Regions from separate parts of the Vreelandella titanicae genome, predicted to be linked through region 1. Evidence: riboswitches for the same ligand, from Rfam matches in the RefSeq annotation. Region 1 holds a riboswitch; each other region holds the start of a gene.
The links. Region 1 has a riboswitch for thiamine pyrophosphate ahead of HZS52_RS12115 (sodium:solute symporter family transporter). Riboswitches for the same ligand answer to the same signal wherever they lie in the genome.
Positions count from the first base shown of each region.

Region 2: linked by a shared signal. The riboswitch ahead of HZS52_RS19740 (NUDIX hydrolase) and the one ahead of HZS52_RS12115 (sodium:solute symporter family transporter) in region 1 are both predicted to bind thiamine pyrophosphate.
Region 3: linked by a shared signal. The riboswitch ahead of tenA (thiaminase II) and the one ahead of HZS52_RS12115 (sodium:solute symporter family transporter) in region 1 are both predicted to bind thiamine pyrophosphate.
Region 4: linked by a shared signal. The riboswitch ahead of thiM (hydroxyethylthiazole kinase) and the one ahead of HZS52_RS12115 (sodium:solute symporter family transporter) in region 1 are both predicted to bind thiamine pyrophosphate.

Region 1 covers NZ_CP059082.1:2,641,658-2,649,075, forward strand. The annotation lists gene HZS52_RS12090 (alpha-E domain-containing protein) at 1-829, shown strand, start outside; gene HZS52_RS12095 (zinc-binding metallopeptidase family protein) at 826-1,896, opposite strand; gene HZS52_RS12100 (CoA-acylating methylmalonate-semialdehyde dehydrogenase) at 2,172-3,671, shown strand; gene HZS52_RS12105 (hypothetical protein) at 3,760-4,452, opposite strand; gene HZS52_RS12110 (peroxidase-related enzyme) at 4,631-5,212, shown strand; TPP riboswitch at 5,337-5,442, shown strand; gene HZS52_RS12115 (sodium:solute symporter family transporter) at 5,432-6,844, shown strand; gene corA (magnesium/cobalt transporter CorA) at 6,816-7,418, shown strand, end outside.
Region 2 covers NZ_CP059082.1:4,264,584-4,272,001, reverse strand. The annotation lists gene HZS52_RS19755 (zinc metallopeptidase) at 1-278, shown strand, start outside; gene HZS52_RS19750 (class I SAM-dependent methyltransferase) at 428-1,162, opposite strand; gene HZS52_RS19745 (thymidylate synthase) at 1,206-2,177, opposite strand; gene HZS52_RS19740 (NUDIX hydrolase) at 2,241-2,804, opposite strand; TPP riboswitch at 2,862-2,965, opposite strand; gene cmoB (tRNA 5-methoxyuridine(34)/uridine 5-oxyacetic acid(34) synthase CmoB) at 3,012-4,091, opposite strand; gene cmoA (carboxy-S-adenosyl-L-methionine synthase CmoA) at 4,094-4,837, opposite strand; gene pgi (glucose-6-phosphate isomerase) at 4,997-6,679, shown strand; gene parE (DNA topoisomerase IV subunit B) at 6,946-7,418, shown strand, end outside.
Region 3 covers NZ_CP059082.1:4,920,176-4,927,593, reverse strand. The annotation lists gene HZS52_RS22790 (hypothetical protein) at 1-976, opposite strand, end outside; gene thiC (phosphomethylpyrimidine synthase ThiC) at 1,218-3,122, opposite strand; gene tenA (thiaminase II) at 3,154-3,837, opposite strand; TPP riboswitch at 3,926-4,088, opposite strand; gene HZS52_RS22775 (NAD(P)-dependent oxidoreductase) at 4,302-5,258, shown strand; gene HZS52_RS22770 (class II aldolase/adducin family protein) at 5,312-6,079, shown strand; gene HZS52_RS22765 (ABC transporter permease) at 6,233-7,066, opposite strand; gene HZS52_RS22760 (ABC transporter permease) at 7,076-7,418, opposite strand, start outside.
Region 4 covers NZ_CP059082.1:683,673-691,090, reverse strand. The annotation lists gene HZS52_RS03295 (DMT family transporter) at 1-599, shown strand, start outside; gene trhP (prephenate-dependent tRNA uridine(34) hydroxylase TrhP) at 740-2,131, shown strand; gene HZS52_RS03285 (DODA-type extradiol aromatic ring-opening family dioxygenase) at 2,124-2,861, opposite strand; gene HZS52_RS03280 (DoxX family protein) at 2,941-3,366, opposite strand; gene HZS52_RS03275 (LysR family transcriptional regulator) at 3,445-4,365, opposite strand; gene thiE (thiamine phosphate synthase) at 4,362-4,994, opposite strand; gene thiM (hydroxyethylthiazole kinase) at 4,984-5,793, opposite strand; TPP riboswitch at 5,817-5,915, opposite strand; gene HZS52_RS03260 (hypothetical protein) at 5,970-6,314, opposite strand; gene gloA (lactoylglutathione lyase) at 6,559-7,095, shown strand; gene HZS52_RS03250 (DUF6164 family protein) at 7,105-7,418, shown strand, end outside.

The DNA of each region.
Region 1 (7,418 bases):
TAAAGACTTTGATGAACGCAATGTGGTGCACTTTTTATGCGCTGATACTGACAATGATATTTCGATTATCTCTGCGCTTGCCAGTGCCCGTGAGAACCTCAGAACCACTCGGGATGTGGTGCCCCGGGAGATTTGGGAAGAGGTTAACCAGCTCTATCTGAGCGTGGCCGATCATGCCGAAAACGGTGTTAGTCCACGCCGTCGCGATAGCTTTCTCAAAAGCGTCATCCGTAGCTGCCAGGCGTTGACGGGCCTGATTGAAGGCACGTTAAGCCATGGCCCTGCGCGTACCTTTATTGAGCTGGGGCGTCAGTTAGAGCGGGCCGATATGACTACTCGCATCGTGGATGTGCGCTCTGCCAGCCTGCTGCCGCAAAACCCTGAAGAGCTGCTGCCGTTTGAAAACCTGCAGTGGATGAGCGTACTCAAATCGCTCACCGCCTACCAAATGTACCGTCAGCAGGTACGCTTACGCGTTCGGGGCCCGGATGTGCTGCGCTTTTTGCTGCAAGATCCTAATCTGCCACGCTCCATTGCCTGCAGCTTGGAGACGCTGGGCCATGAGCTGACGCTACTGCCAAGACAGGATCGACCGGCAGCGACCGTTTCACTGGTGCGCGCCGATGTGGTGGATGCCGATATTCAAGCGCTGGCCCACTCACCCAGCAAGCTGCACCTGTTTATCGACGAACTGCAGATCGGCTTTGCCGCTATCCACGATACGCTTAGCGCAACCTACTTTGTGAATGACGACAGCGTGCCCCGCGTTACCCAAAACCAGAGTCAGAGCCAGAGTCAAAGCCACGCAGGGGATAACGATAACGACTAACCAGTGGGGGAGTCGCGCTCTAGCGGGCTGGCGGCCTGCACGATTCGATGCAGGTACGCCAGCTTCTCGCGCACCGCTGGGGCAAGCACTCCTGGGGCCAAATCGAGCAGGCCCATATCCCGGTTGAGCTCATTCACTGCCATCCCTACCTGATGAAAGGCAATCAGCATGCTCTCCAGACTGCCGTCGTACTCAACGGGGGTAATGCCCATGTGCAGTGCGGTATCCAGCACGGCGACCATATCCAAGTAGTAGGCAAATGTTTCAGCAAAATCTTCCCAGGGGTGCATGGTGGCGTAAGCAGAGATGAAGCGATTAGGCCAGTCGCTGGGCGCCCCCTGCTGGTAGTAGCGCTCTAACGCTTCGGCATAGGTTGGCCGGTGGTGATTGCCAAATACCGCACGGCAATTTTCTTCATCGCGATCCTTAACCAATACATCCCAATAGTAGTGGCCGATTTCATGGCGGAAATGACCAATTAATGTGCGATGGGATTCGTTCATGTCGACCCGCAAACGCTCGCGTTCAACGTCGTCGGCTTCTTTGATGTTGATGGTGATATGCCCTGCTGCATGGCCGGTATACACCTTCTCTGGCTTGGCGGTGGAACGCCATAAGCCCTGGTCGGGGAGGGCATCAGCCATAAATGAGAAGCTTAACGGCACAGCAATGTCGTCGTCTTTGGTACCGTGGGGAAGTTTAAGTAGATCCAGAGTATGAAAAAGGCGCCGTTTAGCAGCCTCTAGTGCCGCCCAACGCTCACGGTGGCCTGCAATATTGAGGTCGGGTATTACTTCGTTGTAACGACAGCAGTCGCAGAGCGTGTCCGCTTGGCCGTGTTCCATCACCACCAGCCGATTACATACGTTTTCAACAGCGTAGTTGTGGCACTTCATTAGCGCTGTATCGCAACCCGGGTGGGTACAGCGATAGCCGCCGTTATCCAAGGGCTCAATAGCCACGATATTGCTACAAGCAGGGCACCAGCCTACTTCTGACTGACAGGCAAGGCAGTGGGTGTTTTCGTAGAACAGCGGATTGCCACAGCGGCAGTGAAAGGTCTGCATAGATAATTCCCTGTGTTTAAACACGCGCTTTCGCCGTGGGCGATCCGCAAGCCTGCGGCACACTGATTAGCCGAAGCATAGCCAGCGCGGTATCACAATGGAAAGGCTAATTGACGTTCTGGCGTAGATTTTGTTTACTCATGAGATACTTGGTTGACGTTAACGTCAACTTGCTGCTATACCCTGTGTACTTGTCTTACCGCGATGCGTTTTAAAAACAGCTTTTTTTAATACTCGCAACCATAACAACCACAACCATAAATAGGAGCAACGCTATGTCCGTTCGCGAAATTCCCATGTATATCGATGGCCAGCCCGTCCAGTCACAGAGCCAGGAGTGGCGCGACGTGGTCAACCCTGCGACGCAAGAAGTAGTGGCTCGAGTGCCGTTCTGTACCGCTGACGAAGTAGAACGCGCTATCAGTAGTGCCAAAGAAGCGTTCAAGGAGTGGCGTAAAGTGCCGCTGGGGAAGCGCATGCGCATTATGCTCAAGCTGCAAGCGCTGATTCGCGACAATACCGCTGAACTCGCGGCACTGATTACTGAAGAGCACGGTAAAACCCTGCCCGATGCGGAAGGCGAAGTGGGTCGTGGTCTGGAAGTGGTAGAGCACGCTTGTTCGATTACTTCGTTGCAGTTGGGTGAATTAGCCGAAAACGCTGCCAACGAGGTAGACGTTTACACCATGCACCAGCCGCTGGGGGTGGGGGCTGGGATTACCGCCTTTAACTTCCCGATTATGTTGCCCTGCTTTATGTTCCCGCTGGCGATTGCCACCGGAAATACCTTTGTGCTTAAGCCCTCCGAACAGGATCCCAGCTCCACCATGCGCTTAGTGGAGCTAGCCCATGAAGCGGGTATCCCAGCGGGCGTGCTCAACGTAGTGCACGGTGGCCCGGACGTGGCCAATCAAATTGCCGATCATCAGGATATCAAAGCGCTCTCGTTCATCGGCTCTACCCATGTGGGGTCGCTGCTGTATAACCGTGCAGCAGCGGCGGGCAAGCGCATGCAGGCGATGATGGGCGCCAAGAATCACTGTGTGGTTATGCCTGATGCTAACCGTAGTCAAGCGATCAACAACCTGCTGGGCTCAGCTTTTGGCGCTGCGGGCCAACGCTGCATGGCGAACTCGGTAGTGGTGCTTGTCGGCGAGGCACGCGAGTGGCTAAGCGATATAGTAGATGCGGCGCGAGCAATGAAAGTAGGCCCAGGCACTCAGCTTGATGCGGACTTGGGCCCGCTGGTGTCACCTGCTGCCCGTGATCGTGTACTACGTTTAATCGATGCAGGGGAGAAAGAGGGCGCCAAACTGATGGTTGATGGTCGCAAGGTTCAGGTAGAGGGTTACCCCAACGGTAACTTCGTGGGGCCGACCCTGTTTGCCGATGTAACCGCCGATATGACCATTTATCGCGAAGAGATTTTTGGCCCCGTGCTGTGTGTGGTCAGTGTTGAAACCCTGGATGAGGCGATTGCCTTTATCAATGCCAATCCCAACGGCAACGGTACCTCCATCTTTACTAACTCAGGCTGGGTAGCGCGCCGGTTTGAAACCGATATCGATGTTGGACAAATTGGTATTAACGTGCCAATCCCCGTACCGGTCGCTTACTTTAGTTTCACCGGGTCAAGGGCTTCAAAGCTGGGCGATTTAGGGCCCAATGGTAAGCAGGCGATTGCATTCTGGACACAAACAAAAACCGTAACGGCACGTTGGTTTGAACCCGAGAATGTTTCCAGCGGTATTAATAGCACGATTTCGCTGGGTTAAAAAAGTGGCGCTAACTGGCTCCGCTTAAGCGGGGCCAGTTGCTAACGAGGTCGGTTAACCGCTTGGCAGATCAAGCCAGGTGGCTGGCTTAAAAGTTGTCAAACAGCGGAAGGCTCTCTTCAAGCAGCTGTTCAATGGGGCCGAGCTGGCTTTCATGCAATACTAACAGCGACTCCTTACCCATAAAGTGTTCAGCGGGGGGGACGAGCAGAGCAAACTCACCCTCTTCAAGGTGAAACTCATGTATTTCGCGCATTCCCAGCGGAGTTACACACTGCGTGCAGCGGTAGGTGTCATCTTCGCCATAAATCAGCCGATGGTACATTTTAAACAGCGTATATAGTGCCAAACCACCCTCAAAGGCTGGCCAGCGCGCAGGGGTCTCGCGAATATCGTTGGTAAGGTCTTGCCCTTCGGCTTCGGCGTCTGCAATTGCATTGGCAAGCGGGGCGGCAAGAATGGCGCTGTTGTCGGCAGGTAACGGCGTGTTGTGCTTAGAAGCGTGTTCAAAATCTTGTACAGCGCGCTTAAAGTCAGGAACGCCATCAAGAGTATAGTCGACATGCTGGAGGTCTTCGGGCTCACAGCCGCCATTTTCCCAGCCATGAATGACGCGAAGTGTCATTTGACCCCGTGTCATTGGGCGGGCAAGCAGCATATGTAGCATTATACGAATGTGCAGCTGACGCTCATCGGTATCATTTTCAAATGCTCGGTAAGGGTCAGTAAACAGCTCGTTTAGACGACCGGGGGTATGTTCCTTGGCTTCGTTATGGCTCATGACAGTGTCCCTTTGAACGAACTGTTTATTAAGAGTAGCGCATGTTTTTTTGTCACAGAACGAATCTTCAGTATGGCGAGTAGGGCGGCTGAATAAAAGCCTCTTAATTCAGCTTTTTGTTACACAACCGCTAAGCCGTTTTTATGAGATGGCTAAACTTAACAAGAAAGAGGTGAGCATGTCTTCATCATTAAGTCGTTTTAACGTGCCTGAAACATTGGATGACCTGCCTGACGATATTCGCAGTACCATTTTGACCGTTCAGGGTAAAGCGGGTTTTGTGCCCAATGTCTTTCTGATGTTGGCCCATCGCCCTGCTGAATTTCGTGCTTTTTTTGCCTATCACGATGCGTTGATGGAGCGCGAATCAGATACCCTCACCAAAGCCGAAAAAGAGATGATTGTAGTGGCTACCAGCGCACGTAATCGCTGCCTATATTGTGTGGTTGCTCACGGGGCACTGGTGCGCATTTACAGTAAAGACCCGCTACTCGCTGACCAAGTGGCGATCAACCATCGGGTGGCGCCGATTAGCGAGCGCCACCGGGTGATGCTCGATTTCGCCATGCACTGTGCCATCGATGTGGGTGAAATGACTGATGAATGGCTTGCCCGCCTGCTGGAAGTAGGCTTTAGTCAAGAGGATTGCTGGGATATAGGCGCGATCGCGGCGTTTTTTGGCTTGTCGAATCGGTTGGTTACCCTGGCAGGTACGCCACCCAATGAGGAGTTCTACCTGATGGGGCGAGTGCCTCGCTAAGAGGCGACCAGCGCACCTTAACTTTACTAAGCTATGATTTTGATTGAGAATAGTTCTTGAGACAGCGCTTCGAACAGTACCCAAAAACGTACTTAGAAAAAGCGCTTAGCAAAACACCTACATTCACTGTCGCCAGGGGAGCCCTGCATAAAAGGGCTGAGATGCGGCTACGCAGACCCTGGAACCTGATCCGGTTCGTACCGGCGGAGGAAGTGCGACATGCTTTACCTAACGTTAGCCGTGCTTGGTGCGGCGCTGTGCTGCTTTGCTTACTTAGGCCTCCGGGCTCGCTGGGTGAATGGCCCACTTGATGACTATGTCACCGCCCGTAACTCGCAAACGGCATCTACCCTGGGGCTCTCCTTCCTTGCCTCCGGCATGGGCGCATGGATTCTCTTTGCTCCTCCTGAAATCGGCGCCTTTGTTGGCCCGCTGGCCCTGGCAGGCTATGCATTAGGCTCTGCGCTGCCGTTTATCGTCTTGGGGCTGTATGGGCCGAAGATTCGCCGGGCGCTGCCCGAGGGGCGCAGCATCGCCGAGTTTGCCGAAGCGTGCTATGGCCCTGGTGTAAGGCGCTGGGTAACGCTGGTATCAATCGCCTATATGGCGTGCTTTTTAGCTGCCGAGCTAACCGCTATTGGCGCCATTACCGCGCTGCTTTCCGATGTGCCCCCCGCACTGGTGATTATTGGCGTGGCGCTTACCACGCTCATCTATACTGCGGCAGGTGGTCTACGGGCCAGCCTTGCCACTGACCGTTGGCAGGCGTGGTTGTTACTGGTACTGCTGTGTGTGGTCGGTGGCATGGCCCTATGGCGGCTTCCCACTATTCCCAACGAGGCTGCGCTTCCTGCCATTCCCATCACCAGTGCGCTCAGCGTAGCGTTAACGCTAGTGATCGCGGTTACCGCGGCCAATCTCTTCCATCAAGGCTATTGGCAGCGCGTGTGGGCCGCTCAAGACGATCAAAGCCTGGGGCGCGGGGCATGGTTAGGTGGCGCAATGACGGTAGTCGTCGTCATGGTGATTGGTGGTCTGGGTGTATTGGCCGCGATGAGTGGTGTGCCATTAGGCGAGCCGCCGATGCCATTTTTTGCCCTGTTAAGTGATGCTCCTGTTTGGCTGACGCTACCCGCCTTGGTATTAGCGGTGACCTTGGTGGCCTCCAGCGTTGATACGCTGCAAAATGGTATTGCCTCGTTGGTGGTCGCGCGCAGCGAGCAGCAGGGCGTATCACTGGTGGCTGCCCGCTGGGTGACAGTGGTAGTAATGGTACCGGTGGTATTAATTGCCTTGCAGGGGTTGTCAGTACTGCGTCTGTTTTTGATTGCCGACCTGCTGTGTGCTGCCATTGTGGTACCTGTGCTGTTGGGCCTGTGGCAACGAATGACGCCACTGGCCGCCATTGTAGGTGGCATCGCGGGGCTGCTGGGTGCCATTCTCCCAGGGTGGTTAAGCCAAGGAAGCTTGGTCGCCGGGATGGTGGCCGCCAGTTTTCCGGGCAGTGTCCCTACCTTGGGGCCATTCGTCGGGGCGTTAATCGCCTCAACGCTGGTGAGTGTGCTGTTAGCCTACTTAACGCTAGCTATTCGCAAGGACATCCATGATTCGAACTCTTCTGACTACCCCTGAAGGTGAGACCCACGAGGGGGATGAAAGCCTGTTGGCTGTCTGGCAGGCGACGCCTGGCAGCCATATCTGGATCGATATGCAGGGCGAGTCCCAACAAAGCGAGCGGGCGATTTTAGAGGCGTTTGAGTTTCACCCCATGGCGATTCAAGATGCCCACAAAGAGCGCCATCCGCCAAAAATTGAAGAGTTTGATAATCACACCTTGATTATTTATCGTGGCATCTCCTCCTTTGATGCCGAACTAAACTATCTGCCTCAACAGGTCTGTTTCTTTGTGGGGGAGCGATTTCTGGTCACCCTCCACCCCGGCCAAGCGCTCTCCATAGAACGGCTATTCAACGAGCACGGTAAAGCCTTGCTGGCCCATTCGCCGGAACATGTCGCGCTGCGGGTGATGTATATTTCTGCGGGCTTTTATATCGATAGCCTGCTTGAGTTCGAAACGGCGTTAAGCGATCTGGAAGACGAGCTGCTGGAAAATGGTAATGATGTGCTAATGCGCAAGATCATCACTTACCGTTCCCGGCTGGTTAAAATGCGCCGCATCTTTAGCTACCACCAGGGGATTACCCAA
Region 2 (7,418 bases), 1.6 Mb from region 1:
TTCTGTTTTTATTGACGCGTCTGCCGGGTGGTTTAGCCATTGTAATTGCCATGGCGGTGATCAGCTTTGGCACCGCGGCGCTGGTGCATTTTGTGACCCTGCCAGTTGAGTTTGATGCCAGCTTTAACCGGGCGCTGCCGCTCTTGAAAGAGTACGTCCCGCCTTACGATATGCCCGGTGCCCGGCACGTACTCACCGCCTGCGCGTTTACCTACGTGGCCGCCTCGCTGGCCAGTGTTATGAACCTGGGGCGCTGGCTGGTGATTTTGCGGCGGTGAGCGTGTATTGAAGCTGTGTTTTCAGTGCCACTAAGTGTCTATGCATAATTTTTCGTGCATTAAAGGTTATAAAAAAATCAGTAGCTTACTAGATATTTATACCTGATTTACTTTTTCATAGGCACTTAGTTAATACCTATTGTCTGTCTTTATTGCTTTGTGGCGCGCAGTAGAATATAGGGTTTTGTGTCCTGTAGAGTGCGGAATTCATTCGTATGAACTGGCAACTGCGAATTGTCAAATGGTAGATTACGTTCTGTGGTTAGTGAAAGCCCCGCTGCGGCGAATGTATTTCGATATGTGGATAAACCCCATTGTTTGTCGACAATCTCTAATGGTTGCTGCCTTCCCGGTATCGTGAGGTAGACTGGGCGATTATCTCCGTCTTGATAGGAAATACCATGCTCTCCATTGCGGTAGGTCGGATAATCGACTCCGGTGGTTTGAGGATGAGTGTCGAGGATGTAATAGGAGCCGCCAGGTTTAAGTACGCGCATTACTTCCGTAGTGATGCGTACTAGTTCACGTCTTTCGGGAATGTTAATAAACAGAAAACAACTAATGACAGCTTCAAAACTGTTATCAGGAAATGGCAAATTTGGACCATGGATTTGCTCAAAGCGAAGACGGTTAGTGCCTGCGGATATTGCTTTTTCAATCATTGTTGGAGAGATGTCAACACCGGTGACATAGTCGAATCCGTCGTCTCTTAATCTTCTGGACACTTTGCCGCTGCCACAGCCGTAGTCCAATACACTAATTCCCTTGCCATAAGAGCAGGTTAACTCCGCGATGAGTGGTTGATAGCCAAAAGCATTCTCCACCCAATCATCATAAGCGTCAAAAAGCTCGGCGATATTTTGTTCAGTCCAATTAGTATTCATAAAAATAAATCCCCTAATATTTGCTCATGTATGAATGCTTGTACTATCCCCAGCGATTAATAAGAAACGGTTGATAGTAGGGGTTAATTATCTCTAACGCCTTTTGAGGCAGCGCATTCCCTATCTTGATTTGGCGATAGATCCAGAACAACATCAGCACATCTCGCCAATACGTCGTTAGGTTAAGATTAGCCATATCATTAAACGTCAACAAGCCGCTACGGATCTCTGACTCATATTCCAATAGTTTGCGTATGGTAGTCGGGGAGGTGCCAATTGGCATTAAAGGTACTGTGCCTGGCTGGGGTATAGTTTCATTACTATTCAAAAGTTCAAGCGCACGCTCATGTGTGCTTTCATAGACGTGAATAGAACCAACTTGATGTGTGTAGTGACCGATTTTGCAGCCTATGCGGGCAGCAATATACTCTTGCAAGAAAGTAAAAGAGAAAATATCGTTCAGCATGCCAACGTAGGCATCATTTGCACGCATATAGCTGACCATGTTCAACTTTTCTTCGCGGAGTAGCAACTGAAGACCCAAGGTACATGAAACGTCGATATTGCGTCGATAAAGATCTTCTTCCGCACTAAATATTTGAAGGACAGCGCGCTTACTGTCGGGATCGTCATTTTTAAGGATATCAATCACTCGTTCGATTTGATCGAGCGTGTCTGCACCAAAGTTTTTAAGACGAGCTCCGTAACCAGTACCAGGTAAGCTTATACCATCTGGGCTGTAGCGTTGCATTGAAGGGGCGTACCAGGAAATAAATGCTAAGTCGTTTTTACCTGATAAATACCATAACGCTTCTGCATAATTAAAAACAATATTTTGTTTGCGTATTTTGCTTAGACAAAAACGATCAGGAGGATTGTCGAGTCGGATATTGAAGCCAATGAGTTCTCGCTCTTTATTTCCTCTAGGTGAGTTAACATATTCATATTCAAAGCAGATTTTATGCAGTGTATCTCTGTAGAGGCTGGTGAAATTCGTATAATGTTTGTGCATCATTATATTCATCTCTTTCGGTGGACAAAGAGGCGTATTTTGCTGATACGAATGATGGCGAGTAGTTTAAAAAGCTGAATTGGAGCTGTGAATCGCGTTTGATTTTTCTTTGACGATCAAACTGTGCAAATTAAAGGCTTTCACGACAGTATCTGCGACGTGATCAGCTAAGGCTTCATTGAAGTTGAGTTTTCCGTTTATAACTTTCGCCCAGCGGCAGTCCGCAGCATCATCACCAGGCCGTAGCTCGCCATCAACGTAGTGACATAAAAGGGCAACCAAGGCGAAGTGGTGGTGACTTCCCTCTGGGTCATATCCGATTACTTCTACTACATCAATTAACGGTCCTACCAATGCTGTGATACCGGTTTCCTCCATTAATTCGCGCTTTGCTGCACAATGTAGGCTTTCTCCCGGTTCCACTGATCCTCCGGGGAAGCCCCAAGTGCCCCGTTGAGGTTCTTTACTGCGTTGGACGAGGAGAACTTCATTATTACGCAGAGTTACGGCGATTGCTGCCAAGCGTGGCTTGGCAAGTACGGAGTTCAGGCGGTTTTTATCAGACGTGTTAAAAGGGGAGGTACTACTGAGCGTAGATGCGTTAGCGGGCGTTGAGTTACCTTGCGACACGATACACTCCTGCATTGAGATTCGGATAATACAGGCGTAGGTGTCAAAACAGATTCATATATGGTTTATGTCCGTTCCTACGCCGGTATCAGCCGGATCAGGTTCAAAGGGTTTGGATAACTCCATCTCAGCCTGAATAACAGGCACCCCTCGGAAAAGTTACTGTTACTATGAGTTTTAGTATAAGTCAATATTTGGGGGGGCAATTCAATGCGGCGGCTTGGCGGACGCCGGGGCGGTTTTGACACCTTCTTCGCACACTTGGCTAACGGCTAATTGGCCCGGCTTATTCGCCAAAATCACCGCCCGCCGCGGTGCAGGGTAGCCTTCAATGGTGCGGGTGCGGTCGTTGGGGTCGAGAAAATCAGCCAACGATTGGTAGGTCATCCACTCCGTCGAGCGCTGCTCGTCTAACGTGGTAACGGCTTCATCGACCACGCGCACGTTGGTAAAGCCGCAGCGCTCCAGCCAGTGGCAGAGAGCTTGAGAAGAGGGTAGGAAGTAGACGTTGGGCATGGCGGCGTAACGTTCGCCGGGCACAAATACGGTCTGCTCGTCGCCTTCGACTACCAATGTTTCCAGTACCAGCTCGCCGCCCGGCGCCAACGCGGCTTTTAGCTGCTGAAGATGTTCCAACGGGGCAGGGCGATGGTAGAGCACGCCCATGGAAAATACCGTATCGAAAAAGCCCAGATTCTCAGGCACATCTTCAATGCCCACGGGTAAAAACTGCGTTCTGCCGCCATCCGCATCACCCACAAAGTGGCGTACTGCCTGAAACTGCCAGTAGAAACGTGGCGAAGGGTCGATGATTAGCACAAAAGCAGCACCTGCCCCGGCCATCCGCCAAGCGTGGTAACCGCTGCCGCCACCCACATCGAGCACTTTGCGATATTTTAGCGGTGCCAGGTGTGGCGCCACTCTTTGCCACTTCCAGTCAGAGCGCCACTCGGTGTCGATATAAATGCCGCCTAGCTGAAAAGGGCCTTTACGCCACGGGGCAAGCTTTCTAAGCAGGTTAAAGCATTGGCGCTGCTGGCTATCGCTAAGATCAAGATCAACGCTGACGGTGTCGCTGTTTAAATCCACGCGCCGCTCAGCGGGCAGCGCCGGAAGCTTGGCCACGGCTTTTTCCCAGGCGGATAAATCGCCGTGGCGGTTACGGTCAAGCCCGTGAGCTAACTGCTCGGGTAGCTTCGCTAGCCAGGGCGTTAGCGAGGCATCCAGCGTGGCTTGATCTAAAAACGCCTGATAAATTGCGCGATGATCGTCGGGTAGTGGCGCCACCTTTAACCCTCCTTAAACGCAATCAGCGAGGCAAAGTTAAGGTACTGGAACCAGGTCATCGAACGTGGAAAACCTGCTTGTTTCAAACGACCATGAAGTGCATCGAGGGTATCCGGCACCAGTACGTTCTCAAGAGCGGTGCGCTTCTGGCTGATTTCCAGATCACTGTACCCATTGGCGCGCTTGAAATCGTGGTAGCGTTCTACCCGCCAGGCGTTGTCGCGCTCGTCGGCGTCGACGGTTTTCTCCGAGAGGATCAGCACGCCGCCGGGTTCCAGCGCTGCATAAAGCCGCGCCAGTAGTGCATCGCGGTCGGCGGCGGGTAGAAACTGTAGGGTAAAATTGAGAATGATCATGCCCGAAGACGCATACTCTAGGGTACGAATGTCGGCTTCTTCGACCTGCATAGCGTACGCTGGGCACTCGTCAGCAAAGGTTTGCCGAGCCTGGGCGACCATGGCGGGCGATAGGTCAACGCCCGTATAGCGAAAGGCGTCAGGCGCCAGCGCCCCTGCCAGCGCAAGGCCGGAAGCGCCCAGCGAACAGCCTAGATCATAGACATGGGCGCCATGGCGCAGGTGGCGCTGGGCAATTAAGCTCAACATGCCAAGAATTTGCCCGTAGCCGGGTACCGATCGGCGGATCATGTCAGGAAAGCAGGCGACCACCTTTTCGTCGAAAGAGAACCGCGCGACTCGGTCAAGGGGTGTCGAAAAGATAGCGTCACGGTAAGATGCATCACTCATGGGCAAGCCGGGATCATGGAAAAGGCGTGCTAGTTTACGCGCCCTTAATTGACTAGAACAGGCCTGTCTAGCACAGACTCACATAGAACAGCCCTGTTTAAGGTTATTAACCTGTTTAATGAACCCCGCTGCAAGGATCGACGCCACTGGAGAAGCTAAATGGCCTCAGCATCAAGCGCTACACCCGATACGTTACCGGCATGGCAGACGTTAAAGCATCACGCTGAAACGCTGCAGCATGTCCACTTGAAAACGCTGTTTGGCACCGAGCCTTCCCGCTGGGAAAGCTTTACTCGCCAGGTGGCGGGCTTGACGCTAGATCTTTCCAAGCAGCGCTGGGATGATGATACCCTCGAACATCTGTTTACGCTGGCTAGTGAAGCGGGCGTACCCTCTGCTATTGAAGCGCTGTTGAGCGGTAAGCGAGTGAACGTCAGCGAAAACCGCCCGGCGTTACATACGGCTCTGCGTTTACCCGCTGATGCGACGCTGGAGGTTGAGGGTGAGGATATTGTCGCTGCCGTACACGAAAGCCTTGCTCAAATGGAGCGCTTGGTCAGTCGGCTGCACGCAGGGCAGTGGCGTGGTGCCACCGGCAAGCCGATTCGGCATGTGGTTAACCTGGGCGTAGGCGGTTCAGATCTGGGCCCGTTAATGGTTACCCATGCGTTGGCAGATTTTCGGCCCAAAGATATTCATCCGGTTGAGGTGCATTTTGCCTCCACCATGGATGGCTCCCAGCTAGCGGACTATCTGAGCCGGTTGAATCCTGAAACTACTATCTTTGTGTTGTCATCCAAGTCGTTCACCACCATTGATACACTTTCCAACGCTAACACCGCACGGGAGTGGTTACTTAGCCGCTTGACCCAGCATGGTGCGACGCCGATTAGCGCTGAGTTGGTGGTGCGTCAGCACTTTATTGGTGTGTCGGCGAGCCCTGAGAAAATGACCGAGTGGGGCATTGCGGAGGATCACCAGTTAACCTTTTGGGAGTGGGTCGGCGGGCGCTACTCGCTGTGGGGCACCATTGGCTTGCCGATTGCGCTGGTGGTGGGGATGGCGAATTTCCGCGAGTTTTTAGCCGGTGCGCACGCCATGGATCGCCATTTTGCTGAGGCAGAAATGGCGGAGAACCTGCCCGTGCTGCTGGCGTTAGCGGGCATCTGGAATGTCAATTTCCTGGATATCCGCGCGCACTCCATTCTGCCCTACGATGGGCGCTTGGAGTATTTCGCCGCCTATCTTGAACAGCTTGAGATGGAGTCCAACGGCAAGTCGGTTACCCGTCAAGGCCAGCCGATTAACTACTCCACCTGCCCTGTGCTCTGGGGGCAGTTGGGCCCCAACGCCCAGCACGCGTTTTATCAGCTATTACATCAGGGAACTCAACCAGTGGTGTGCGATTTTATCGCGCCGCTCAAGCGGTACGATGAGGTGGAAGACCCGGATACCCGCCGCCATCTTAAAACCCAGCATCGCTTGGCACTGGCCAACTGTTTTGCGCAGTCCCGCGTATTAATGCTTGGTGATGACGCTTTGGAGGACGACGGCCCACGGCCAGAGCATAAGCGTTATCGTGGTAACCAGCCCTCGACGACGGTGCTGCTTGACCAGCTCACCCCAGCGACCCTTGGTTCGCTTATCGCGCTTTACGAGCACAAAGTCTTTGTTCAGGCGGTGATTTGGGATATCAACCCGTTCGATCAGTGGGGCGTTGAGCTAGGCAAACAGATTGCCACGGATACTCAAAAGATTATCGACCATGAGGGAGATCTATCGCGGATGGATGCTTCTAGTAAGGGATTGATTGAAGCATTTTGGGCGGCTGAGCAGGAGTGAATTAAGCAGATAGCGAGCTGGGGCTAACCCGGCGACAGGTCTACGAGGAGGCGCTGTAAACCCATCCATGGGCGCTACATTTGCCATCCATGGCAAATGACCTCCTCTGCGACCTATCCCCGGCGCCCCTGGTAACAAGCATGAAGCATGGCTAGATATACAGCTTTTTGCTTTTCCGCTATCCTGTGCCTCTTTGCCAGCCGCCAATCACTCGTTTCAGCAATCAATATGGCTGCCAGTACGATTTTTCAGGGAACCGACGTTACATGACTCAGTTTGATGCCTCTCAGTACGGCGCGAGTTCCATCGAAGTCCTGTCGGGCCTCGAGCCGGTACGTAAGCGTCCCGGTATGTATACCGACACCACACGCCCCAACCACCTTGCTCAGGAAGTGATTGATAACAGCGTCGATGAAGCGCTAGCGGGCCACGCCACCATGATTAACGTCGTGCTGCATAGCGACGGCGGGATTGAGGTGCAGGATAATGGCCGTGGTATGCCCATCGACCTACACCCTGAACACGGTGTTTCGGGCGTTGAACTGATATTTACCAAATTGCACTCGGGTGGCAAATTCTCCTCCACTAGCTACCGCTTCTCCGGCGGCCTACACGGGGTAGGTGTCTCGGTGGTTAATGCGCTATCGCGCCGGTTGGATGTCGAAGTTACCCGGGATGGGGCACGCCATGCCATGGCCTTCGAGTTCGGTGAGAAAGTCGAAGAGCTGCATGAAATTGG
Region 3 (7,418 bases), 2.3 Mb from region 1:
GGTCGCTGACAATATCCTCATCGGTTTCTAGAATCAGGTTCATTTCCATGCGGTCAAGATCGTTCTCGCGCGAGCCCATTACAAGGCCAGGGAAGCGGTTCGTGATACGGTCGATATCTGCCTGGCAGGCGGATAAATCCAATTGCTCGGCATCAACCGCTTCCATCAGTGCCTGAGTACCTGAGTGAGTGGGGGTGCTCAGCTCATTAAGTAGGCGTGAGGAGTCGATTTTCCCTGCGCCGTAAGGTGTAAAGCCATGGCGCTTTTCAAGCTCTGCCAGTGCATCGGTATCACCGATGCTGCTGTCGGGCAGAGTGTTACCCAGCACTTGTGCTAGCAGCTCGTCACTAGCATTCTGTGGTACCACAGACACCAGCAGTTGCTGGTCGTCAATGGCTAGAATCGCCTTGACGGGCCCCTCAGGCGTCAGCACCCAGTATTCGGTGTCGTTGGTGGTGGCCGTACTCAGGTTAATGTCTGCTTTGGTCAAAATGCGTTGCAGCGTTTCGCGGAAGGCATCTTCATCCTGCAGTTGCATACGTAAAACAGGCAAGATACCCAACCCATAGAGGGCGGCCTGAGGGTTCATTTTCAGGCCCAGCGCATGGACATCGTCCAGCGTTTCAACATCGACCAGCTCTTCACTCATGGCGATCAATACCGTCATCAACGAATGCATCACTTCATCGTCTATCTCGGGCAGTGTCTCGCGTAGCTCATCCAGACTAGACTCAATGCTAGCCTTGGGCTGCATGCGTTGATAACGATCAAAAGCATCTTGTTCAGGCATTGCTTCACGTGTTGCCATGAAGTAGGGAGAGTCAGCCGGAATATATTTCAGCATGAGAGCTGCATTATTTTTCGGCGCTTCCTCCTGTGTGCCTGCGGCTGTTGGTTCGTTATCATCGCTGCAGCCAGTTAACATGCCTGCACTAAGCAGAGCAACGGTTACCGCCAAGTAAAGTTTGGTTTTCATCTGGAATCGGTTCTTTGAATGGTGTTGGTTTTAAATAAAACGCTATGAACAGAGCGCTGCGCAAATGAGAATCATACACGAGCAATGTATAATTAATCTACTTGGACGGTAATTACTTTTAAATACTCTTAGAGCAAATTCAGTGGCTGGCCTGTGGCGATTAGATATTAATGTGACCCTTGAGTTTTGCTAAGACTCAAGGGCCACATATAGTCACAATGCTGTTCAGTAAGTCGCTATTTTAAACTTCCTGATACAGCTCACTGCCTTTGTTGCGAAACTTCTCTGCCTGCTCTTCCATGCCTTTCATCACCGCTTCCTGATCGCCGTTTAGACCATGTTCGTTGGCATAGTCACGTACTTCCTGGCTGATCTTCATGGAGCAGAACTTTGGTCCGCACATGGAGCAGAAATGTGCCACCTTGGCGGAGTCTTTGGGCAGGGTTTCGTCGTGGTACTCCCGAGCAGTATCCGGGTCTAGCCCCAGGTTGAACTGGTCTTCCCAGCGGAACTCGAAGCGTGCCTTAGAGAGTGCATTATCCCGCCGCTGCGCTGCCGGGTGGCCCTTGGCGAGATCCGCCGCGTGGGCAGCAATCTTGTAGGTAATGATGCCGGTTTTGACGTCGTCTTTATTGGGCAGGCCCAGGTGCTCTTTGGGGGTGACGTAGCAGAGCATGGCGCAGCCAAACCAGCCGATCATCGCCGCCCCAATGCCCGAGGTAATGTGGTCGTAGCCGGGGGCTATATCGGTTACCAGCGGGCCTAAGGTATAGAAGGGCGCTTCGTCGCAGTATTCCAACTGCTTATCCATGTTCTCTTTCACCAGGTGCATGGGCACGTGGCCGGGGCCTTCGATCATCACCTGCACATCGTGCTTCCAGGCAATATGGGTCAGCTCGCCCAAGGTTTTTAGCTCCGCCATCTGTGCTTCGTCATTGGCATCGGCCACTGAGCCAGGACGCAGGCCATCACCGAGGGAGAACGCCACATCGTACTGCTTGCAGATCTCGCAGATCTCCTCGAAGTGGGTGTACAAGAAGCTCTCCTGGTGATGGTACAAACACCATTTGGCCATGATCGAGCCGCCGCGGCTGACAATGCCGGTGACCCGCTTGGCGGTGAGCGGTACATAGCGCAGCAGTACGCCCGCGTGAATGGTGAAGTAGTCCACGCCCTGTTCGGCCTGCTCGATCAGCGTATCGCGGAAGACTTCCCAGGTGAGGTCTTCGGCCACGCCTTTGACCTTTTCCAGCGCCTGATAGATAGGCACTGTGCCAATCGGCACCGGAGAGTTGCGCAAAATCCACTCGCGGGTTTCGTGGATGTTCTGCCCAGTGGAGAGATCCATAATGGTGTCCGCACCCCAGCGGATGCCCCAGGTCATCTTATCCACCTCCTCTTCGATAGAAGAAGTCACCGCTGAGTTACCCAGATTACCGTTAATTTTGACCAGGAAATTACGGCCAATAATCATCGGCTCGCTTTCTGGGTGGTTGATGTTATTGGGAATAATCGCCCGCCCTCTGGCGACTTCATCACGCACAAACTCAGGGGTGATTTCTTCCGGCAGGCTGGCGCCAAAGCTCTGGCCTTTGTGCTGATGGCCCAGAATGCGCTCTACTTCAGCGGTACCTAGCGCTTGACGGCGCTGGTTTTCGCGCAAGGCGATAAACTCCATTTCCGGGGTGATAATGCCCTGGCGGGCGTAGTGCAGCTGGGTCACGTTCTTGCCCGGTTTTGCTCGGCGTGGTGTGCGGGTTAGATCAAAGCGCAGCTGGGCAAGCGTCGGGTCGTTGGCGCGGCGGTTGCCGTAATCAGACGTGGGGCCTGATAGAAATTCGGTATCGTCACGCTCTTCAATCCAGGCTCGGCGTAGTTCCGGCAGACCGCGGCGCAGGTCATTGTTAGCATCCGGATCGCTATAGGGGCCTGAAGTGTCGTACACCAGCAGTGGCGGGTTCTCTTCATCAATGCCGGTGGTTTTGGTCGGCGACAGTGAAATTTCCCGGAACGGCACACGGATATCCGGGCGCGAACCTTCGATATATACCTTACGTGAGCCGGGCAGCGGCGCAATGGCGGCGGCATCGACCTGGGCGGTTTCGGCTAAAAAGTGGCTGGTTTTGCTTGTTACGGTCTTAGTCATTACGGTTGTTTCCTTGTGTTGTTTTGCTGAATTAGTGGGTGAGGTCTTGGTCTATCAGCTCTAGGCCCATCTGCCAGAAGTCGATTTCCAGGCGGGTGGCGTCGCGGAAGATCTTGCTCAGTTCGGCAAAGCGGGCGGGGGTAATGTCGGCAAGGCGGATATTCAGCCATTCAAGCTCCGCCTGCATGGCGGCCTGAAACTCCTCGCCTTCGTACATGGCTATCCAGGCGTCGTAAGGGTTTTGCGCGCCGCGCAGGGTGGAAGGCTGGGCGTTTAGCCAGTTGGCGATTTCGCCGTAGCCCACCAGGCAGGGGGCCAACGCCACGTGCAAATCCAGCAGGTCGCCGCGGTTGCCGGTATCTAACACATAGCGGGTGTAGGCAAGCGTCGCTCTGGCTTCGGGAAGCTCCTCCAGTTCTTGCTCGGAAATCCCCCACTCCTGACAAAAGCCCACATGCAGGCCCAGCTCCACATCCACAATGGCTTTTAAGCCTTCATGGGCTTGGCGAAGATCGGCGAGGGTGGGGCTTTTGTAGGCAGCCAGCGCATAGGCGCGGGCGAAGTGAATCAAAAACAGGTAGTCCTGCTTTAAATAGTGGCGAAACGACGCTTCGGGCAGCGTGGCGGTGCCTAGCTGGCGCACAAAATCGTGCTCAATATAGGCGCGCCAATCTTTCTGGCAAGTGGTAGTGAGATCAGTAAAGCGGTAGCCCATGACTCCTCCGGTGGTAATGATCCGGAGGGCGGGCGAAAAAGATCGAGGGAGTGGCGCAGAAGGGCGGCGTGCGATCGTGAGAGAGCAGCCGTGGCCATCGCTTGATCCCTACGCCGGTACCCTCGCTGCGAACTTGTGTAAGTAGCAGCGCATTAGCCGGATCAGGTTCTGCGGGATCAGCGCTCGGCAGCATTAATTGCTACGCCCTGCGCCATCTCAGCCGGATTTCACCGGCACCCCGTCAAGCTGTTCGTTGGTGGAGTGTAGGAGGCGGGTGAGGGAGATGCAAGGGTGTATGACATGGAAAGTTATCGGGAAACAATTTATTAGCATCATTACAGCGATGAGAGTTTAGGTGCTGTAATGGCGTTTCATGGCATCGGTACGTGAATTATTATACAGTTGAGTAACAAGTGGCTGTTTTACAGCCACTGCTATTTCGAATGTGAACCGTAGGAAGTTGCATGACCAACACGAACTCGATTTTAGGCGTCTATCTCAGTGATTCGCTCGACCTTGATGCCATTTATGGTAACGCCTTGCGCGATGAAGCGAGTGATGTCGTCCTGCGCCATCCCCATGAGATCGATAACCCCGAAGATGTGCGTTTTGCGATCTGCTGGTTGCCCAATGACGAGGCTTTCGAGAGCTATCCTAATCTTGAGCTGGCGATGTCTATCGGTGCCGGTGTTGATGCCCTGCTGGCGCATCCTGGCCTGAGCGATGAAGTACATATCGCCCGGGTGCGGGATCCACATCAGGCCGACTTGATGGCGGGTTTTGCCGCGCATGAGGTGCTCCATCGTGAGCGTGAGTTCACCACCCTGGAGCAAAATGCTGCCAAGGCGCATTGGGCGCCATTGACGATGCGCGCGCCAGCATCAAGAAAGGTGGCGGTGCTGGGACACGGCACCATGGGGCGCGCCGTGGTGAAAGCGGTGGCCGCGCTTGGCTTTTCTATACACGTAGCCTGCCGCAGCGAGCCACAAGCCCCGGTTGAAGGCGTGACCTATCTGACAGGTGACGGGGCTGTCATGGCGGCAGCGGATGGCGCCGATTATCTGATCAATGTGCTGCCACTGACGGCTACCACTGAAAACGTGCTTAACAAGGCGCTGTTCGCGAAGCTCGCCAAAGACGCTTGGTTGGTGCAGATCGGTCGGGGTGAGCACTTGGTCGAGTACGATCTTCTCCTAGCGCTCGAACACGGCCATTTGGGTGGGGCGAGCCTGGATGTGTTCCGTGCAGAGCCGCTGCCTGCGGATCATCCCTTCTGGCAGCATGAGTGCCTACGCATCACGCCACACATTGCTAGTGATTCGTTGCCAGAGGTGGTCGCAGGGCAGGTTGTCGACACCGCCCGCGCCCTTCGCGATGGGCAGCCGCTTGCCATGGGCGTTGATCGGGCGCGCGGTTACTGACGTAAACGCTAAACACGTTGCATGACAATCACTTTGCTGCAAAGGAACACCTGATGAGTCTCGATAAGCCTCAACGCACCACGAAGAGCAACGCCGAACAAGAAACCCGCATCGCGCTGGCAGCCTGCTATCGTCTGGCCGCCCACTATCGCATGACGGATCTGATCTACACCCATATTACCGCGCGGGTGCCTGGTGAGAAGGGACGTTTCCTGATCAACCCTTACGGTTGGCGTTGGGAGGAGATTACGGCTTCTTCGCTGGTGAAGATTGACGTTGATGGCCATAAGATTGATAACAGCCCAGAACAAGTGAATCCGGCTGGTTTCACCATCCATTCCGCGATTCATACTGCTAGCCACCATGCGGCCTGGGTGATGCATACTCACACGCGCGCTGGCGTGGCGGTGTCGTCGCTGGAGTCGGGCCTTGAAACACGGCTTAACCAGATTGCGCTGCAGTTTCACGAACGGGTGTCTTACCACGATTATGAAGGCATTGCCCTGGACCTGGCTGAGCGTGAGCGAATAGTGGCAAGCCTTGGCGACAACCCGGCATTGGTGTTGCGTAACCATGGCCTGCTGACGACCGGTGCGTCGGCTGCAGAGATGTTCAACAATATGTTTTATCTTGAGCGTGCCTGTGAGCTACAGGTGGCGGCGCAGTCTACTGGCCAGCCCTTACGGCTGGTGCCAGAAGAGGTGGCGCGCCACGTGGCGCGCCAATACGACCAGACTATTCATGAAGACGGCGATCTTGAACTCGAATGGGCCGCGCACCTGCGCACGCTTGAGGCGCTGGATCCAAGCTATAAAGACTAAATCGGCGCGGTTGCCAGCACGGCAAGCAAGCCAGTATCAGAACTATACGAATATCTACACAAGCAAAAGGGGGCCACTGGACGGCCCCTTTTTGGTTGTGCCACGTCCTGAATTAGCGTTGACAAACGTGATGCTCGCACAGGCCCGTGACCATTAGTGTTGTGGTACGCGGTTTTCCAGCCAGCGCAGCCCAACGATCAAGACGCCGCTCAGGCAGAGGTAGACGGCGACCAGGAAGAGTAACGGTTCGTAAGTCAGGTAAGTGGTCTGGCGCACTTGGGTGATTACGGCATACAAGTCCATCACGGTGATGGTGGCAACAAGCGGTGTGGATTTCAGTTGCAGGATGATCTCGCCCGTCAGCGTTGGTAGAGCACGATGAACAGCACGCGGAAACCAGACACGGCTAAAAACCTTGCGACGCGACATGCCGAAAGCCTTGGCGGCTTCCAGCTCGCCATGCGGTACACCGGCAAAGGCACCGCGCATAACCTCACCCTGATAGGCGGCAAATGACACCGTGAGGGCAATAAAACCATAGGGCCAAGCCTGGCGCAGGTAGTCCCAGGCCCAGGAGTCGCGGATTTCCGGGAACTGGCCGAACAGCGCTCCCAGCCCGAAATAGAACAGCCATAGCTGCAGTAGCAGTGGCGTGCCACGGATGACGGTGCAGAAGCCGGTGGCTAGCCATCGCAGCGGCCACGCTCCTTTGACTTGCGCAAGCCCTAAAGGCAAAGCAATCAGAAAGCCCACCACCACGCTGGATACCAGCATGATCAAAGTCATCTGCAGGCCTTCCCAGAGCTTGGGCAAGTAGCGGGGTAGCCAGCTCCAGTCCATCAGTTGAATCGCGGCCACCAGACCGACGATGAATATCAAAAGCAGGATAATACGGTGAGGCTCAAATAGGCCCGGCAGTTTGGTTAACGTGGGCGTTCGCGACGGTCGGGTAAGCGACGCCAGAGTTTGAGGGTCAGACACAGGCATTCCTTGAGTTCAGCGTGTGGAGACAAGACCACGCCGTGCGTAGCGTTCGAAGCGGCGCAAGGCCACGTTTGATATCAGCGTTAGCGCCAGATACAGCACGCCCGCGGCCAGAAAGAACATAATGTAATGCTGCGTAGCGCCAGCGGCCTGCCGGGTGACCAGTGTGAGCTCGCTGAAGCCGATGACGGCAAGCAGGGCGGTGTCTTTAGTGGCAATCATCCACAGGTTGGCCATGCCGGGCAGGGCATGTGGTGTCATTGCTGGCAGCGTGACCCGACGGAGCACCTGGGCGGGCGACATGCCAAAGGCGTGGGCCGCCTCGGTCTGCCCGCGGGGGACGGCGAGAATGGCC
Region 4 (7,418 bases), 2.0 Mb from region 1:
TGGCGGAGGCCACGGCGATTGCCTTTGTGGCGCCGCTGTTTGTGACCCTGCTTTCGGTGCCATTGTTGGGTGAGCGCATTGATCCACCGGTGCTGATCGCATCCTTGGTGGGGTTTGCGGGGGTGCTGATCGTGGTGCGGCCCAACGGCGATGCGTTTCAGATGGGCGCGCTGGTATTGGTGGGGGCGGCGCTATTCTATGCGCTGATGATGATTACCGCCCGGCGCTACGGCGCCCGCGAACACCTCTGGGCAATGCTGTTTTACATGACCTGTGTGCCGCTGGTGGTGACCGCGCTAACGCTGCCCTGGGTATGGCAAACACCCCAGCCGTGGCACTGGGTAGGCTTTTTCGCCTCGGGAGTATTGGGCGTTGCAGCCACCGCTTTTATCACCTTGGCCTTCCGGTTTGCCCCTGCGGCCATCGCCGCGCCTTTTGATTACACCGCCATGCTCTGGGCGGTACTGCTGGGCTGGTGGTTTTGGGGTGAAATGCCGGATCTCTGGGTTTGGGTAGGCAGCGCCTTGATAATGGGCAGCGGGTTAGCGGTAGCGTATCACGACCGTAGGACAACCCTTAAACGTCGTCCTACCGCCTAACTGACGTCACTCTACCGCCACTTTTTGATCTAGGTCACGGAAGCGGTGAGCTTGCCAAAACGGCGGGTTTGGGCTGGTTATAATCCTGGCCTTTCATCGCAGTCCGCTGCGAGCCATCGTCCTGATCACGGTGACTGTCTATGCAAGCCCCCGAACGACTGAAGCAAGCTCCCGAACTACTTTCCCCTGCCGGCACCTTCAAGAACATGCGTTACGCCTTTGCCTATGGGGCCGATGCGGTCTACGCAGGGCAGCCACGCTACTCTCTCAGAGTGCGCAACAACGATTTTAAAATTGATAACTTACACCGTGGTATCGAGTATGCCCATGCCCGAGGCAAGCAGTTTTACGTTGCTTCCAACATTGCCCCTCACAATAGCAAACTGAAAACCTACCTTCAGGATATGGCGCCGGTGATCGAGGCAGGGCCCGATGCACTGATTATGTCGGATCCCGGTTTGATTATGATGGTTCGTGATCGCTGGCCGGATCAACCTATCCACCTCTCGGTGCAATCGAACGTCGTCAACTGGGCTGCCGCCCAATTCTGGCAGCGGCAGGGTATCAGCCGCATCATTTTGTCTAGGGAGCTATCACTGGAAGAGATCGGCGAAATACGCGAACAGTGCCCAGGCTTAGAGATCGAAACCTTTGTTCACGGCGCACTGTGTATCGCCTATTCAGGGCGTTGCCTGCTGTCGGGTTATTTCAATCATCGCGACCCTAATCAAGGTACCTGTACCAACGCGTGTCGCTGGAAATACAACACCGTAGCAGCGACCCAGGATGACACGGGCGACTTAATAGCCGCCCAAGGAAGTGGCAGTGCAGCGGTCGGCAGCCCAGACGAGCTTTCGGCGCTGATTGAAGACGTTTCACGCCCTGGCAAGCTGATGCCTGTGTATGAGGATGAACACGGCACCTACATCATGAACTCCAAGGATCTGCGCGCGGTGCAGCATGTCGCTCGGCTGACGCAAATGGGCGTGGCGTCACTAAAGATTGAAGGGCGCACCAAGTCCCATTATTACGTTGCGCGTACAGCGCAAGTCTATCGCCAAGCCATTGATGACGCAGTCGCTGGGCGCCCCTTCAATAAACGGCTAATGGATGAACTTGAGAACCTGGCGAATAGAGGGTACACCGAAGGTTTCTATCAACGCCATGTGCACGGTGAGTTCCAAAGCTATGAGCAGGGGAACTCGATCGGCGTTCACCAACAGTTCGTCGGTGAAGTGCTGGGTTTCGATCCGGCTCGTGGCAGGTTGGAAGTCGAGGTTAAAAATCGCTTTGAAGTAGGGGATGGCATGGAGCTTATGCTGCCAGGTGGCAATCACCGCTTCGTGCTTGAGCATATCGAGAACTTGCGAGGTGAAGCGCAGAGCGCAGCACCTGGTTCTGGGCATCGCGTGCGAATCCCCGTTCCCAAGGTCAGCATTACCCCTGAACAGCTTGAGTTTGCGCTGTTAATGCGTGATCTCAAGCCTTCCAGAGCAGCACAATCTGAATCGTTGGGGGTAGCGATCAGCTAAACGCATAAACGTCCATTGCAAGCACACCGTGCTCCACGCTGTGGTGTAGCTGTTTTGCGTCACCTCCTGCCCCCATGGCCACCAGCAGCGGCTGGAAGTGTTCAGGGGTCGGGTGGTTCTCCCGCGCGTTGGGGGCGTTCTCCCAGCTAAGCAGTGCTTCACGATCATTGGCGATAAGGCGGTCGCTCACCCAAGTGGCAAATGCACCTACCCAGGCGGGCATAGGGCTCTCCTGGGGCATGATTTCATACAGGTTATGGGTCAGGCTGCCCGAGCCGATCACCAAAATCCCCTCTTCCCGCAGTGCCGACAGGCGCTCGCCCAGCGTGACCAGCTCCGCATTGCTCCAGCGCACCGGAAGCGACAGCGAAACAACCGGCACATTGGCGTCAGGAAACATCAGCGAAAGGGGCACCCAGGCGCCGTGATCCAGGCCGCGCTCTACCCGCTCGGCGCTCAGTAACACGGCCAGCCGTTCAGCCAGTTCCGGCTCACCCGGGGCGGGATACTGGCACTCGAAAAGCGCCTGTGGGAAGCCGCCAAAGTCGTGAATGGTTTCTGGCTTGGCGCTGATGCTGACCTTGAGCGCCAGGCTCTCCCAGTGCGCTGAGACCACTACCACCGCCTTGGGCGCAAGCTGCCTGCCCAGTTCGCGTAGAAAGGCATGAGCCGGGGTTTTATTGAGGGCCAGCATGGGCGAGCCATGGGAAATAAACAGACTAGGTAACATGAGTGAGTCTCCTCAGCAGCATGGCCAACGCTGGCGGTAAGCAAGCGCTGGCAATAGGGTTAGGCGATAGTTTTAGGTGTTAGGCGAATCGGTTACTTAGCACCCAGCGGCCGCTGCCCAGGCCCGCTTGCACGATTAACGCCAGCGTCCAGAACACCGGGAATTCCCAACCGCCGCCGGCATTTGAGAACATCCAGCCGTTGCCAAGATGCACCCAAGCAGCGCCGAGCAGTACCGGCACCAGTGCCAGGCTCACCCAGCGGGTGTAAACACCCAGAATCAGGGCGGCTCCACCGCCTACTTCGGCAGCAATGGTCAGGTAGGCCAGAAACCCTGGTAAACCCAGTGATTCAAAATAGCCGACGGTGCCCGGTAGGGTAAATACAAACACCTTGAGCAAACCGTGAGCAAGGGCCATCACACCCAGTGCGACGCGCAGTAGCGAGATGGCCTGGGGTTGTAAAGAGTGCTGTAGAGAGGGGGCAGAGTGAGTATGCGTTGTCATCGTAGTAGCTTCCATCGAGTGGTTGATGACGCTACTTTACAGCCGGATAAGATCGAGATAATCAGCGTATTTTGCACATCACTGTTGCGTAATGGGCGACAATCCAATGTTCTGCTCCCAAACTGGCGGATCGCCCCACGCCTCGGTGAGCAGGTCGATGAAGCGCTCCACCTTGGCGGGCAGGTAGCGCCGGGCGGGGTAGAGGGCATGAACATCGAGCCGTACCGCTGGCTCATTGGTCAAGATGGGCACTAAACGCCCGCTGGCGATACTCTCTGTGACCAGAAAGCTGGGCTGCTGAGCGATGCCCAGGCCAGCTTCCGCGGCGTGGGTGAGTACATCGCCGTTATTGCTTTCCAGTGGGCCATTGACCGTCAATGACTGCGTGGCAATCTTCCAGTCAGCGCTCTGTTGGCCGCTGCGGTAGCGTAGGCAGTGGTGCTTGGCAAGGGCTTGAACGCTGTCGGGTTCACCGTGGTTGGCAAGATATTCAGGCGATGCGCAAAACAGTAGACGGCACCGCGTCAGTCGGCGCGCCACCAGGCTGGAGTCAGGCAGGCTGCCGATACGGATCGCTACGTCGTAACCCTCTTCAAGCAGGTCGACACGGCGGTCGTTCAAATCCAGGCGCACCTCTAGCGCGGGGTGGGTGTGCATAAACTGGGCGACGAGCGGCGCTAGGTAGCGGGTACCAAAGCTCATCGGCCCATTAACGCGCAGCCGTCCACGCACATCGCTGGTACCTTGGCCCACCTCGGCGGCGGCCTCATCGAGCGCTTGCAGTATCCCTTGGGCGCGGACTAGATAGCGTTCTCCGGCCTCAGTGAGATGTAGTCGTCGCGTGGTGCGTTGTATCAGTCGCGCGCCCAATGTCTCTTCCAGTGCCATGACCTGGCGGGATACGCGAGTGCGGGAAATATCCAGCGCTTCAGCAGCGCGGGTATAGCTACTCAACTCGGCTACCCGCACAAAAGCGACGATATGCTCTAACTGATTCATGACGCCGAATCGGCTTGGAAAATCTGAAAAGCGCGCGCTGCCTGGTAAGGGTCGGGCTGGCCACAAATGGCCGATATCACCGCTAAACCGTTCGCTCCCGCGCGCTGTACGCTAATCGCATGATCCGCTTTCAGCCCACCAATGGCCACGCTGGGCAGTGGGCACGCCTTGACCAGCGCCGCTAAACCGCCAAAGCCGATGGGCTGGGCGTGATCTTGTTTGCTCTCGGTGGCAAACACGGGACCAATCCCGACATAATCGAGTAGCTCAAACGGAGAGACTTGCAGCTGGGCGATAGTATTGATCGACAGGCCGATAATCGCTTGCTCACCTAGTACCCGGCGCGCTTGCTGAACGGCTGCGTCGCTCTGACCGACATGCAGGCCATCTGCCTGGCTTTCTAGTGCCACCTGCAAACGGTCGTTAATGATCAGCGGGATACCGGTGCCCGCCAGAAGCGCTTTTAACCGTTTGGCTTGGGCAATCATCTGTTCGTCGCTGGCATGCTTGTCACGCAACTGCACGATGGTGACACCGCCTTTTACCGCTGCCTCAACCGTCTGTTCCAAACCATGCTCTTGGCAGAGCGTGGCATCGGTGACCAAGTAGAGCGATAGATCAAGCGGCATGGATTGCCTCCAGTTGGGCATAAGTAGTGAGGTCGTCAGGGGTGAGTTGATACAGCGCATCCAGCAGTGCCACTTGAAAGCTACCAGGCCCGTTGGCGTGGCTGCCCGCACGCTCTCCTGTGACCGCAAAGCAGGCCAGCGCGGCTGCCGTTGCACCCAGTGGGGCGTCGCGGTTGGCAGCCACAAATCCCGCCACTAGCGCGCTCAGCCCACAGCCAAGCGTTGTTACACGGGGCATCAAAGGATGGCCACCGTTAATGCGGTAGTGCTGTGTGCCGTCCGTCACCCAGTCGCTTTCACCGGTCATCGCGACAATACAGCCGTGTTTTTGCGCTAATGCTATTGCAGCGTCCACGGCTTGGTCGGTGGCGGCTGTGGCGTCCACGCCGCGGCCTTGGCTAGCTAAACCGTTAAGGGCAAGAATTTCAGACGCATTGCCACGAATCACGCTGGGTTTAGCGGCCAGCAGCTTCGCGCACAGCGTTTGGCGATAGCGCGTGGCGCCAACGGCGACGGGATCTAATACCCAGGGAATGGCATGCTGATCGGCAGTCGCTGTGGCGGTGAGCATAGCGTCAGCCCAGTGGGCAGAGATCGTACCGATATTAATCGACAGCCCCGCGGAGATAGCCGTGAATTCAGCCACTTCTTCAGGCGCATGCAGCATGGCGGGCGACGCGCCGGTGGCTAACAGCAGGTTGGCAGTGCTGTTCATGGCCACATAGTTGGTCATGCAGTGAACCAGCGGTGTCACTGAGCGCAGCGTCTCAAGGTAATCGCCAAGCGGGCGTAGGGTCATAGCATCCTCCCGGCAGGGAGGTGGTAAGCGTTACCACGACTCCCTACGCCGGTGTTATCCGGTTCAGGTTCAAAGGGTGCTTCTCAGCCCAACCGTAACGGAGGGCGCCCCTGTCGAAGGATTACTATCCTTGCCTGAAGTAGCCCTGTAAAGCCCCGGATGCGGACGATAGCAATCTAACGAAACGAAATACGCGTACCGTAGGTAAGCATTTCATCAGGTGTCATCGCTTTACCCTCGACCCCAATCATCTCGTCACCACACTGGTCGGCGAAGGTTAGCACGCCGTGGGTCAAGCCCAGTTGGCCCAGGGTATCGCGGATTTCGCCCGTGCCCAGAAAAGTACTGACGTGGCCCTTGTTATCGCTCAGCTCAGACACGCCGTTAGCATGGTGAAAACGCACTTTGTAGATTCCATCCATCGACTCGACTTCAACAATCGGCGAAAAACCGTTGTGAAGCGCATTGGAAAGCTGTTTTAGCGTCAGGTGGTCACCCAGCGTCATATCGATCGCACTCATGGAAAACTCCTGTGGACGCCTCAAAGGTGGGGCATCACTCATGTTGCGGGAACTGCTTTTTGTAAAGCTTATGAAGAATAAGTGTAGGGTTTTTGTTTAGTATTGCCAGTGCGCTTATCGGTACCTCGATACGACACTGCCTACGTGCTTGTAAGGGCTGTTATTATGGCCATAAAGCCCCCATGGTAAGCGGTACGTGAAGCTCAATGGATTCAATGATCAACATCAGCGATAGGAGAGCAAAATGAGTTTTCAAGGCGAGCAGCATCCCGGCGTCGTGGCTACGCCGCCCCAAACTCAAGGGTTTCGTTTAAACCACACCATGCTGCGGGTGAAAGACCCTGAGCAGGCATTGGCGTTCTACTCAAAAGTGTTTGGTATGCAGGTGATGCGGCGGCTGGATTTCGAAGAGATGCAGTTCTCGCTCTACTTCCTGGCCAACCTGGAACCCAGCGACAGCGTTCCGGACGATGCGCAAGCGCGTACCGCCTGGACGTTTAGCCAGAAAGGGCTGCTGGAGCTGACCCACAACTGGGGGACTGAAGACCAGGAAGATTTCGCCTATCACGATGGCAATGCCGAACCCCAGGGCTTTGGGCATATCTGCTTCAACGTACCGGATTTGGCAGCGGCCCAGGCGTGGTTCGACGAGCATGACGTCACCTTCGTCAAACGCTCCGATCAGGGCAAGATGAAAGATGTTATCTTCGTTAAAGACCCGGACGGCTACTGGATCGAAGTGATTCAGGCAGACCTGATGGTGGGGAAGAGCGACTCTTGAGGCACGCCAATGGCTAAACTACTGTTCCGGCTGCGCCATGTGACCGACGAAGAGGCCATGGAGGTGCGTGACCTGCTCGCTGCCCATGGCTTTGATACCTATGAAACCCAGGCGGGCTTTTTCCGCCTGGGCGTTGACGCGATTTGGCTGCGCAATCCACATCAGCACGACGCTGCCATCGCGGCGTTAGAGGCCTACCAGGCGGAGCGCCTTGAGCGCGCCCAACGCGAGCACCAGGCGGCGGTTGAGCGGGGTGACGCGGAGACGCTGTGGCGTCGTTTGGCCGCTCACCCGGTGCAGGTCGTGTTAGTACTGCTAGCAGT